4 regions of the Lysinibacillus sp. NPDC098008 genome follow, and region 1 is predicted to be linked to each of the others. Evidence: riboswitches for the same ligand, from Rfam matches in the RefSeq annotation. Region 1 holds a riboswitch; each other region holds the start of a gene.
What was found. Region 1 has a riboswitch for thiamine pyrophosphate ahead of thiM (hydroxyethylthiazole kinase). Riboswitches for the same ligand answer to the same signal wherever they lie in the genome.
Positions count from the first base shown of each region.

Region 2: it holds a riboswitch for thiamine pyrophosphate, as region 1 does, so the genes downstream of both, thiC (phosphomethylpyrimidine synthase ThiC) here and thiM (hydroxyethylthiazole kinase) in region 1, are expected to answer to the same signal.
Region 3: it holds a riboswitch for thiamine pyrophosphate, as region 1 does, so the genes downstream of both, ACIQVU_RS00335 (ABC transporter substrate-binding protein) here and thiM (hydroxyethylthiazole kinase) in region 1, are expected to answer to the same signal.
Region 4: it holds a riboswitch for thiamine pyrophosphate, as region 1 does, so the genes downstream of both, thiW (energy coupling factor transporter S component ThiW) here and thiM (hydroxyethylthiazole kinase) in region 1, are expected to answer to the same signal.

Region 1 covers NZ_JBIWBA010000004.1:100,573-102,779, forward strand. The annotation lists gene mbcS (acyl-CoA synthetase MbcS) at 1-548, opposite strand, end outside; TPP riboswitch at 732-830, shown strand; gene thiM (hydroxyethylthiazole kinase) at 920-1,675, shown strand; gene thiD (bifunctional hydroxymethylpyrimidine kinase/phosphomethylpyrimidine kinase) at 1,675-2,207, shown strand, end outside.
Region 2 covers NZ_JBIWBA010000012.1:10,449-12,655, reverse strand. The annotation lists gene ACIQVU_RS11635 (AEC family transporter) at 1-752, shown strand, start outside; TPP riboswitch at 815-929, shown strand; gene thiC (phosphomethylpyrimidine synthase ThiC) at 1,075-2,207, shown strand, end outside.
Region 3 covers NZ_JBIWBA010000001.1:64,300-66,506, reverse strand. The annotation lists gene ACIQVU_RS00340 (coiled-coil domain-containing protein) at 1-677, shown strand, start outside; TPP riboswitch at 760-870, shown strand; gene ACIQVU_RS00335 (ABC transporter substrate-binding protein) at 1,051-2,055, shown strand; gene ACIQVU_RS00330 (thiamine-binding protein) at 2,057-2,207, shown strand, end outside.
Region 4 covers NZ_JBIWBA010000002.1:329,836-332,042, reverse strand. The annotation lists gene ACIQVU_RS04015 (VWA domain-containing protein) at 1-634, shown strand, start outside; gene thiW (energy coupling factor transporter S component ThiW) at 736-1,239, opposite strand; TPP riboswitch at 1,332-1,439, opposite strand; gene ACIQVU_RS04005 (MFS transporter) at 1,508-2,207, opposite strand, start outside.

The DNA.
Region 1 (2,207 bases):
GTTGTACCGCTTGTATAAGCTAAAAATGCAATATCTGTGCTTTTGGTTGGAGTAGCATTTATGTAAGTTGTTGGTTGCTGCTGCATTTTTTCTAGTAATGGCTGCCATGGCTTATGTGCATGCCCAATAACAAATTGCTGCATACCTTGTAAATTTTCTACCTTGTCGAATTGCTCAATATAAGGCTCATACGCAATAACGGCTTTTGCCTCTGCATGTTCAATGCGATATTCAATATCCTTTGTTCTTAACATTTCTGAGCTTGGTATAATGGTTAAACCCGCTTTTAGAGCAGCGATATAAACAATATAGGCTTCTACAGAGCGCGGCACCATTACAAGTACTACATCACCTTTTGCTAAGCCCTCTTTTGTAAAGACATGTGCTGCCTGATTTGCCTTTTCAAATAAATGTGTGTATGTAATCCATTGAACATTTTGATGTTCGTCACAAATAATTAATGCATTCTTTGTTGTATCCTGTGCATATTTTTCAATTTCCTCTGTGATGTTATACCATTCTGGTGCAATTAAATCTTGTCTGTTCACGGCAAATGCCCCCTTTTGTTATGACACATTATAAAGCTCCCTTTTTATGATTTTCAATGCTTTGCGCCCAATTTGCCAAAAGTCATGACAACTATCATATTTCGGTATATGGTATCAGTCATATTCATATGAATTCTCTATTGAATAAGCTAAAAAAATATGGTACATTTTGGTCAACTAAAAATAAGATTGCAGGGGGACTCATGATGAGTTGAGAAGGTAAAACCTGACCCTTTGAACCTGTTAGTTAATACTGGCGTAGGGAGCAATTTACATCTATCTTTACTGATGACAGGCTCTTTTACGTGTATTTTTACACAAAAAAGAGCCTTTTTGCATGCTTACGTCCATCCAACAAAGGAGGACTTATAATGATTATTGAAACAATCCGTAAAAAAAATCCATTAATTCATTGTATTACAAATTATGTCGTAGCGAATTTCCAAGCAAATGGACTCTTAGCAATTGGTGCCTCACCTGTAATGGCTGATGGCAATGAGGAGGTGGAGGAAATGGTGGCAATTTCCTCAGGCCTATTGATTAATATTGGAACACTAAATGATACAGCTAAAACATCCATGCTATTGGCTGGTAAAAGAGCAAACGCACTTGGTATCCCTGTTCTATTAGACCCTGTTGGCGCTGGCGCAACAGCTTATCGCAAGCAAGCTACACAGCAACTATTAAAAGAAATTCAATTTGCAGCTATTCGGTGCAATATTGGCGAGCTTGCCGCCATTGCGAATATAGATTGGCAGCAAAAGGGCGTAGATAGTGGAACTGGCTCCATTGCTATAGAGGATGAGGCAAGAAAAATCGCACGGCTTTATCAATGTATCGTCATTGTTACAGGAGAAAAGGACTTTATTACGGATGGCACTCAACAGCAATGGATTGCGGGCGGCAATGTGCAAATGACAGATGTTACTGGAACAGGCTGCCTCTTAAGTGCGATTTGCTGTGCTGCTTATGTAGCTGGTCAGCAGCCCTACCAGCAATTAGCTGAGGTACTAAAGCTTTATAAACAAATTGCTGAGCAAGCTGCCGCTGCTGCACAATATATTGGTGATTTTCAAATTGCTGTGTTAAATGAACTAAATCGTCTATCAAAGGATGGTGAGCAATAATGCAAATTGTTACAACGATTGCTGGGTCTGATAGCAGTGGCGGCGCTGGTATACAAGCTGATTTAAAAACCTTCCAAGAATTAAAAGTGTTTGGAACGACTGTTATTACAGCTTTAACAGCTCAAAATACACTTGGTGTTTCAGGTGTTTTGCCAATTGAGGCGGCTTTTGTAGAACAACAACTACAGGCATTGCTTGAGGATTTTTCAATAAGTGCTGTAAAAACAGGTATGCTATTTTCTCCAGCTATTATTCAAACAGTGGCACATACATTTGCTAATACAAACATTCCACTTATTATTGACCCTGTTATGATTGCCAAAGGTGGCGAAAGTTTATTACAGCAAGAAGCAATTGAGGCACTTAGCCATTATTTACTGCCAATCGCAACCATTGTAACACCAAATATTCCAGAGGCTGAAACATTAACAGGCAAAACAATCAACACAATCGATGATATAAAAGAAGCCGCTGACCATCTATTGGCAACAGGTGTACATTGTGTCATTATCAAAGGTGGTCATTTAGCAGA
Region 2 (2,207 bases), on a different contig from region 1:
TATCTGTGCTTGGAGAGGTTGCCCTATTTATTGTACTCTTTATAGGTAGTCAAATGCTGCTTAGTCACTTTTTAGCAAAGGGATTAGGCTTAGCCAAAACAGAAACAGCTGTTTTTAAAAATAGTGTTGTACTCATTAACTCTGGTAATTATGGTATTCCTGTTGCCCAGATGATTTTTGCAACACAGCCAATTGGTGTAGCGATTCAGGTGATTCTTGTTATTTTTCAAAATATGACAACTTATACATACGGGTTATATAATTTAATTTCCTCCACTAAATCAGGTCTTACAATTATTAAAGACTTTTTTAAAATGCCGATTATTCACGCACTTATTATTGGTGTCGCAATGAATTATTGGAATATTGGTATTCCACAGTTTATTAGAATTCCTATAGACCATGTAGCGGATGGCTTTATTGCGGTGGCGTTAATTACTTTAGGCGCACAGCTATCACAGCTTGAAATGAAATCAATGTTTAATAAAACGGTTTTTATTAGTTGCTTTACACGCTTAATTATTGGGCCAGCTATAGCATTAACAGTTATTTTTCTATTGGGCTTGGACGGAGTTGTTGCACAATCTTTACTAATTGCTAGTGCTTTTCCAACATCCCGTAACAGCTCTAGTTTAGCATTAGAATATGATGTGGAATCAGAAACCGCTGCACAAACCGTATTATTTTCAACGATTGTTAGCTGTATAACGGTAACAGTTGTTATTTATCTGGCAGAAATATTGTTTGCATAGCTAAAAGAAAAAATAAGCTTCCATCTCTAAGCAATATCTGCTACACTAGCATCAAACTAAATAGTATTAACTAGGGGAGTCTGATGAGTCAGGCTGAGAGGGAAACGCTTAGAGGTTTCTTGACCCTTTGGACCTGATCTGGCTCATACCAGCGTGGGAAAGTTAAGAAGCTATTGCATCATAGTATTATATGCAATCAATAGACCTTTACATTGACAGCCGGATCCAAATGATTATTTTGGATTCGGCTTTTATTTATTTTGTTGGGGTGAGCTAGATTCGGTCCTTGTATCATAATATATATAAGGGAGAGAATTAGCTTATGTCAGAAATTAGTGAAAAGAACATGATGATTATGTCAAGCTTTGAAGGAAGCAAGAAGGTATATGTAGAGGGGTCACGTCCAGATATTTTAGTGCCTATGCGTGAAATTGCATTAAGTCCGACAACTGGTAGCTTTGGGGATGAGGAGAATGCGCCAGTGCGAGTATATGATACGAGTGGGCCCTATACAGACCCAAATTATCAGGTAGATATTACAAAAGGGTTGCCAGCTTTACGACGTACATGGATACAAGGGCGTGAGGATGTTGAGGAATATGAGGGACGTACGATTAAACCAGAGGATAATGGTTTTCGCCATGCAGACGATCCACGCATGCAAGAAAACGTCTTCCCTAAATTGACAAGAAAGCCTTTACGTGCAAAAAGGGGGGGAAATGTTACACAGCTTCACTATGCACGACAAGGAATCATTACACCTGAAATGGAGTTTGTGGCGATACGTGAAAATATGGACCCAGAATTTATTCGTTCAGAGATTGCAGCAGGACGAGCTATTATGCCTTCTAATATTAATCATCCTGAGGCTGAGCCAATGATTATTGGGCGCAATTTTCATGTAAAGGTTAATGCAAACATTGGCAATTCTGCTGTATCATCCTCAATTGCAGAAGAGGTTGAAAAAATGACATGGGCAACACGCTGGGGTGCTGATACAATTATGGACCTATCGACTGGTAAGCATATTCACACAACACGAGAATGGATTATTCGAAATGCTGCTGTACCAGTTGGCACAGTACCAATTTATCAGGCGTTGGAAAAAGTAAACGGTGTGGCAGAGGATTTAACATGGGAAGTTTATCGTGATACGCTTATTGAACAAGCTGAACAGGGTGTTGATTACTTCACGATCCATGCAGGCGTGCTATTGCGCTACGTACCACTTACAGCAAGTCGTGTAACAGGCATTGTGTCACGCGGTGGTTCGATTATGGCGCAATGGTGTTTATATCATCATCAGGAAAATTTCCTTTACACACATTTTGAGGAAATCTGTGAAATTATGAAAGCCTATGATGTTGCTTTTTCATTAGGGGATGGTTTACGCCCAGGCTCCATAGCTGATGCCAACGATGAGGCACAATTTGCAGAGCTTGAAACATTAGGGGA
Region 3 (2,207 bases), on a different contig from region 1:
ATATGAAAGTGGATATCCAAAATATGAAGGTAGATATTCAGGAAACAAAAACAGATATTTTGAATATTAAAGCAGATATGCAAGGCATGAAAGCCGATATTCAAGATACAAAAACAGATATTTTGAATATTAAAGCAGATATGCAAGGCATGAAAGCTGATATTCAGGAAACAAAGACGGATATTTTAAATATCAAAGCCGATATTCAGGAAACAAAAACAGATATTCTAAATATCAAAGTAGATATGCAAGGCATGAAAGCCGATATTCAGGAAACAAAGACGGATATTTTAAATATCAAAGCCGATATGCAAGACATGAAGTCGGATATTCAGGAAACAAAAACAGATATTCTAAATATCAAAGCCGATATGCAAGACATGAAGTTGGATATTCAGGATACAAAAACAGATATCCTAAATATTAAAACAGATATGCAGGATATGAAGATAGATATTCAAGGTCTACAAGCGGAGCAGAAGAAAACAAATGAGCGCTTAGATGGCATAGAGGCAAAACAGCATCTTGTCTATGAGCAAACGGGGAAATTATCTGAATATCATTCGGAAATGATGACAAAGTTAGCAACATTAGCAACAAAGGAAGATTTAGACTACTTCGATATTAAAATTTCGCAGCATGACCGTGATATTTTTCAATTAAAAAGAAAAGCTTAAGCCTTTCATAGCAGAACGAATAAAAATATGCTTGTTATCTTGTTGTATCTATGGGTATAATAATCAACGAAAAGTTCATAGTGAAAGAATGTAGGGGGGCTAGTAGTTGCTAGCTGAGATTGTGTCCGATAGGCACTGACCCTTTGAACCTGATTTGGCTCGTACCAGCGTAGGGAACATCTATTCAAAAAAGAAAATTTTTGGAAGCTGATTGTGATACGTCTGGGAGAAATCCTAGACGTTTTTTATTTTGGTGCAGCGTGTGGTTATAGATGGTGTTATAAATAGGCTTCACGTGCATTTTGCCAATGTTCTTCTGGTACTAACATTCATTGTATGAACGCTTTTATATTTTAAACTAGGAGGATTTCGCATGAAGAAATGGTCATTTATTGTATTGACAGTTGCTGCACTGCTTGCACTCGTAGGCTGTGGTGAGAAGAAGGAGGATAAGCAAGCAAAGGATGCACCGAAAAAGGTTTCTGTTGTGCTTGATTGGACACCAAACACGAACCATACAGGGCTTTATGTAGCCGAAAAGCTTGGTTATTTTGAGGAACAGGGCTTAGATGTCGAGATTATAATGCCTGGTGAGGCAGGAGCTGATCAGCTTGTGGCATCTGGGAAGGCGGAATTTGGTGTAAGCTATCAGGAAGGGATTACACAGGCACGTATACAGGATGTGCCACTTGTTTCCATCGCTGCGATTATTCAGCATAATACATCTGGTTTTGCTTCTCTTGCCTCTAAGGGGATTACGTCGCCAAAGGATTTTGAAGGGAAAACATATGGTGGCTGGGGTGCGCCACTTGAGCAAGCGGTATTGCAATCCTTAATGCAAACGGAAGATGCAGATATCAATAAGCTTGATATTGTGAATGCAGGCGATTTAGATTTCTTCACCATGATGCAAAAGGATATTGATTTTGCATGGATTTATTATGCATGGACAGGCATTGAGGCAGAGCTTCGTGGAGAAAAGATTAATATGTTGTATTTAACGGATTATAGTGAGCAGCTTGATTATTATACACCTGTCTTGGCAACAAATGAAAAGATGATTGAAAACAATCCTGATACGGTGAAGGCTTTTGTCGCTGCGGCAGCAAAAGGCTATGAATATGCGATCGAGCATCCTAGCGAGGCGGCTGATATTTTACTAGAAGCGGCTCCTGACTTAGATAAAGAGCTGGTACATAAAAGTCAAGAATGGTTAGCAGATAAGTATCAGGATGATGCTGTACAATGGGGTGAGCAAAAATTAGCTGTTTGGGAAAACTATGCAAAGTGGATGGCAAGCAATCAGGTGTTAGAGGGCGATTTTAACGCTGAGCAAGCCTTTACAAATGATTTCTTACCGAAAAAGGAGAAAAACTAATATGGCAAATTCATTAATTAGTGTACAAATTATTCCGAAAACAGAAAAATATGAGGATATTATTCCTTATGTTGATGCGGCTATTGCTGTTATTGATGCATCAGGTGTGAAGTATGAGGTACACCCGCTTGAAACAACAATGGAGGGGGAGC
Region 4 (2,207 bases), on a different contig from region 1:
TGATTGGGCTAGATGGCAGGAGTGGGGAACATTTTGGCAAACGCTTATTTCACAAATGCTACCAAGCTATAATGATGTTGCCTATGATGTCAGAGTGGAGTCAGATGGTTCGTTTATGATTACAGATCCTACAAATGAAGCGGCATTTTTAGATATTGTAGCCGTTAATGAAGCAGGGGAGGAACTAGCAACACAGCTAGAAACGATCTCAACTTCTCAAGTTCGTGCAACAGTACAGACAGAGCCTGGACTGATTTTCTTCCGCATTGCTGATGAGGAGCAGGCCATTTATCAGGCAGGCTTAAGTGTTCCTTATAGTGCTGAATATGAGCTGCGTCCAGTGAATGAGTCGTTAGTCGAGGAATTAACAAAGCAAACAGGCGGTGCTACGATAAAAGAGCCACAAGAGGTTTTTCGTGACTTTACACAAAAGGGAGCGGATCGTCAAAACATTGCAACATGGCTTATGCTAGCAGCGATGCTGTTATTCTTTATGGATATTACCATTAGACGCTTTGGCTGGAATTTCCTTACTAAGCCGAAGCACAAAGCGTCTATTCCTGAACAACAACCCATACAGGCTGAGGATACAAATGTTGCACAGTTGTTAAAGGGCATGAAAAAACGATCATAATGATGAAAAAGAGCAGTGCAAAGAACTAGGATTTTGCACTGCTTTTTGTTGTTTGGGTGGGTGAGTGATCAAAAAAAGCGTAGCACCGCTCAAAAGGACAATTATTCATAAAGCGAGAATTTTCCATACCTTACGAGCGCCGTTTTTTGTAAGCTGCTTGCAATGATAACACCTAAAATAGCCCCAATGGTACTGGATGTTAAAAAGGCTGGCATAAAAAATAATGCAGCTACAGATGTTCCCATTAATAATTGGGCATAAGGTACTGCGATAAGTGAAGCAAGAATACCTGTTCCAATTATTTCGCCAACGCTAGCTAGCCACATTTTATGGCTATATTTATAGGCGAGCGCAGCACATACTGCACCAATAACACTCCCAGGAATAGCTAATAAAGAGCCTGTACCTGTAAAAATACGAATAATCGCTGTCACAAAGGCAATGATAACAGTTGGTACAGGCCCAAGCATAATGGCTCCAATAACATTGACTGCGTGCTGAACAGGATAGGCACGTGCAATCCCTGTAGGAATGGATACAAAGGTGGAGCCCGCAACAGCAATTGCTACCAATAAAGCCATAATCGTTAGTTTTCGAATGGGCATATCATTCACTCCTTTTGCGAATAGCCACTAGCAAAATAAAAAAGCCGCCTCCTTTAAACAATAGGAAGCGACCTTGCATATATATTGATAATAAGCAAGCAGCGCCACTTCCCTCCGCTAGTGTGAACTAGATCAGGTTCAAAGGGTCTGTATATCAACATATACATCTCAGCCTTGTAAAGACTCCCCTAGTGGTAATAGAATAATAATTTTAGTAGAACACCAATAATGTACCATATTCCAAAAAATAGTCAATAATTTTTCAGCATTAATGTGTATCGGGCTGCATAAGGTGTGGTGCTCTTTTTATTGTCCAAATTAGCGCAATAAAGAAGCAGGCTAATAAAATAATTGCACCAAAAATATAAGGGCTGTTCATATTCCAATCAAAGAGAATACCTGCTAATGCTGGGCCAATCATATTACCAAGGCTCATATAGGCATTGTTTAAGCCAGCGGCAAATCCTTGCTCATTGTCAGCAAGCTTAGAAATCAATGTATTGACAGCAGGTCGAATTAATGTAGTTGCTGTTGAGAAAATCGTTGCTACCACTAAAATAAGCGCAAATCCTGACACAAATAATATTAAGTAAATAGAAATGGATGCGACAAATAAGTTGATTAAGACAACCTTCATCTCTCCTAAGCGCTTAAAGAGTGGCGTAATCACAAACATTTGAACAACTACGCCAAATGCACCACCAACCACTAAAATAATGGCAATATCACCAGGTGTATAATTGAATTTTTCTGTAACAAATAACGATAGCGTTGTTTGGAAATTAGCGATACCAAAAGAGAATACCATCATAATAATGAGCATTACGAAATAAGGCATATGTACAGAACGAGCCATTTGCTTTGCAAGATTGTCTTGCTTTTGTTTATTTTGTACAATGCTTGGCTTTGTTGATGGCAGTAAGAAAAATGATAGCAGTGCTGCTAAAATAGCCGCAGTACCAGCTGTA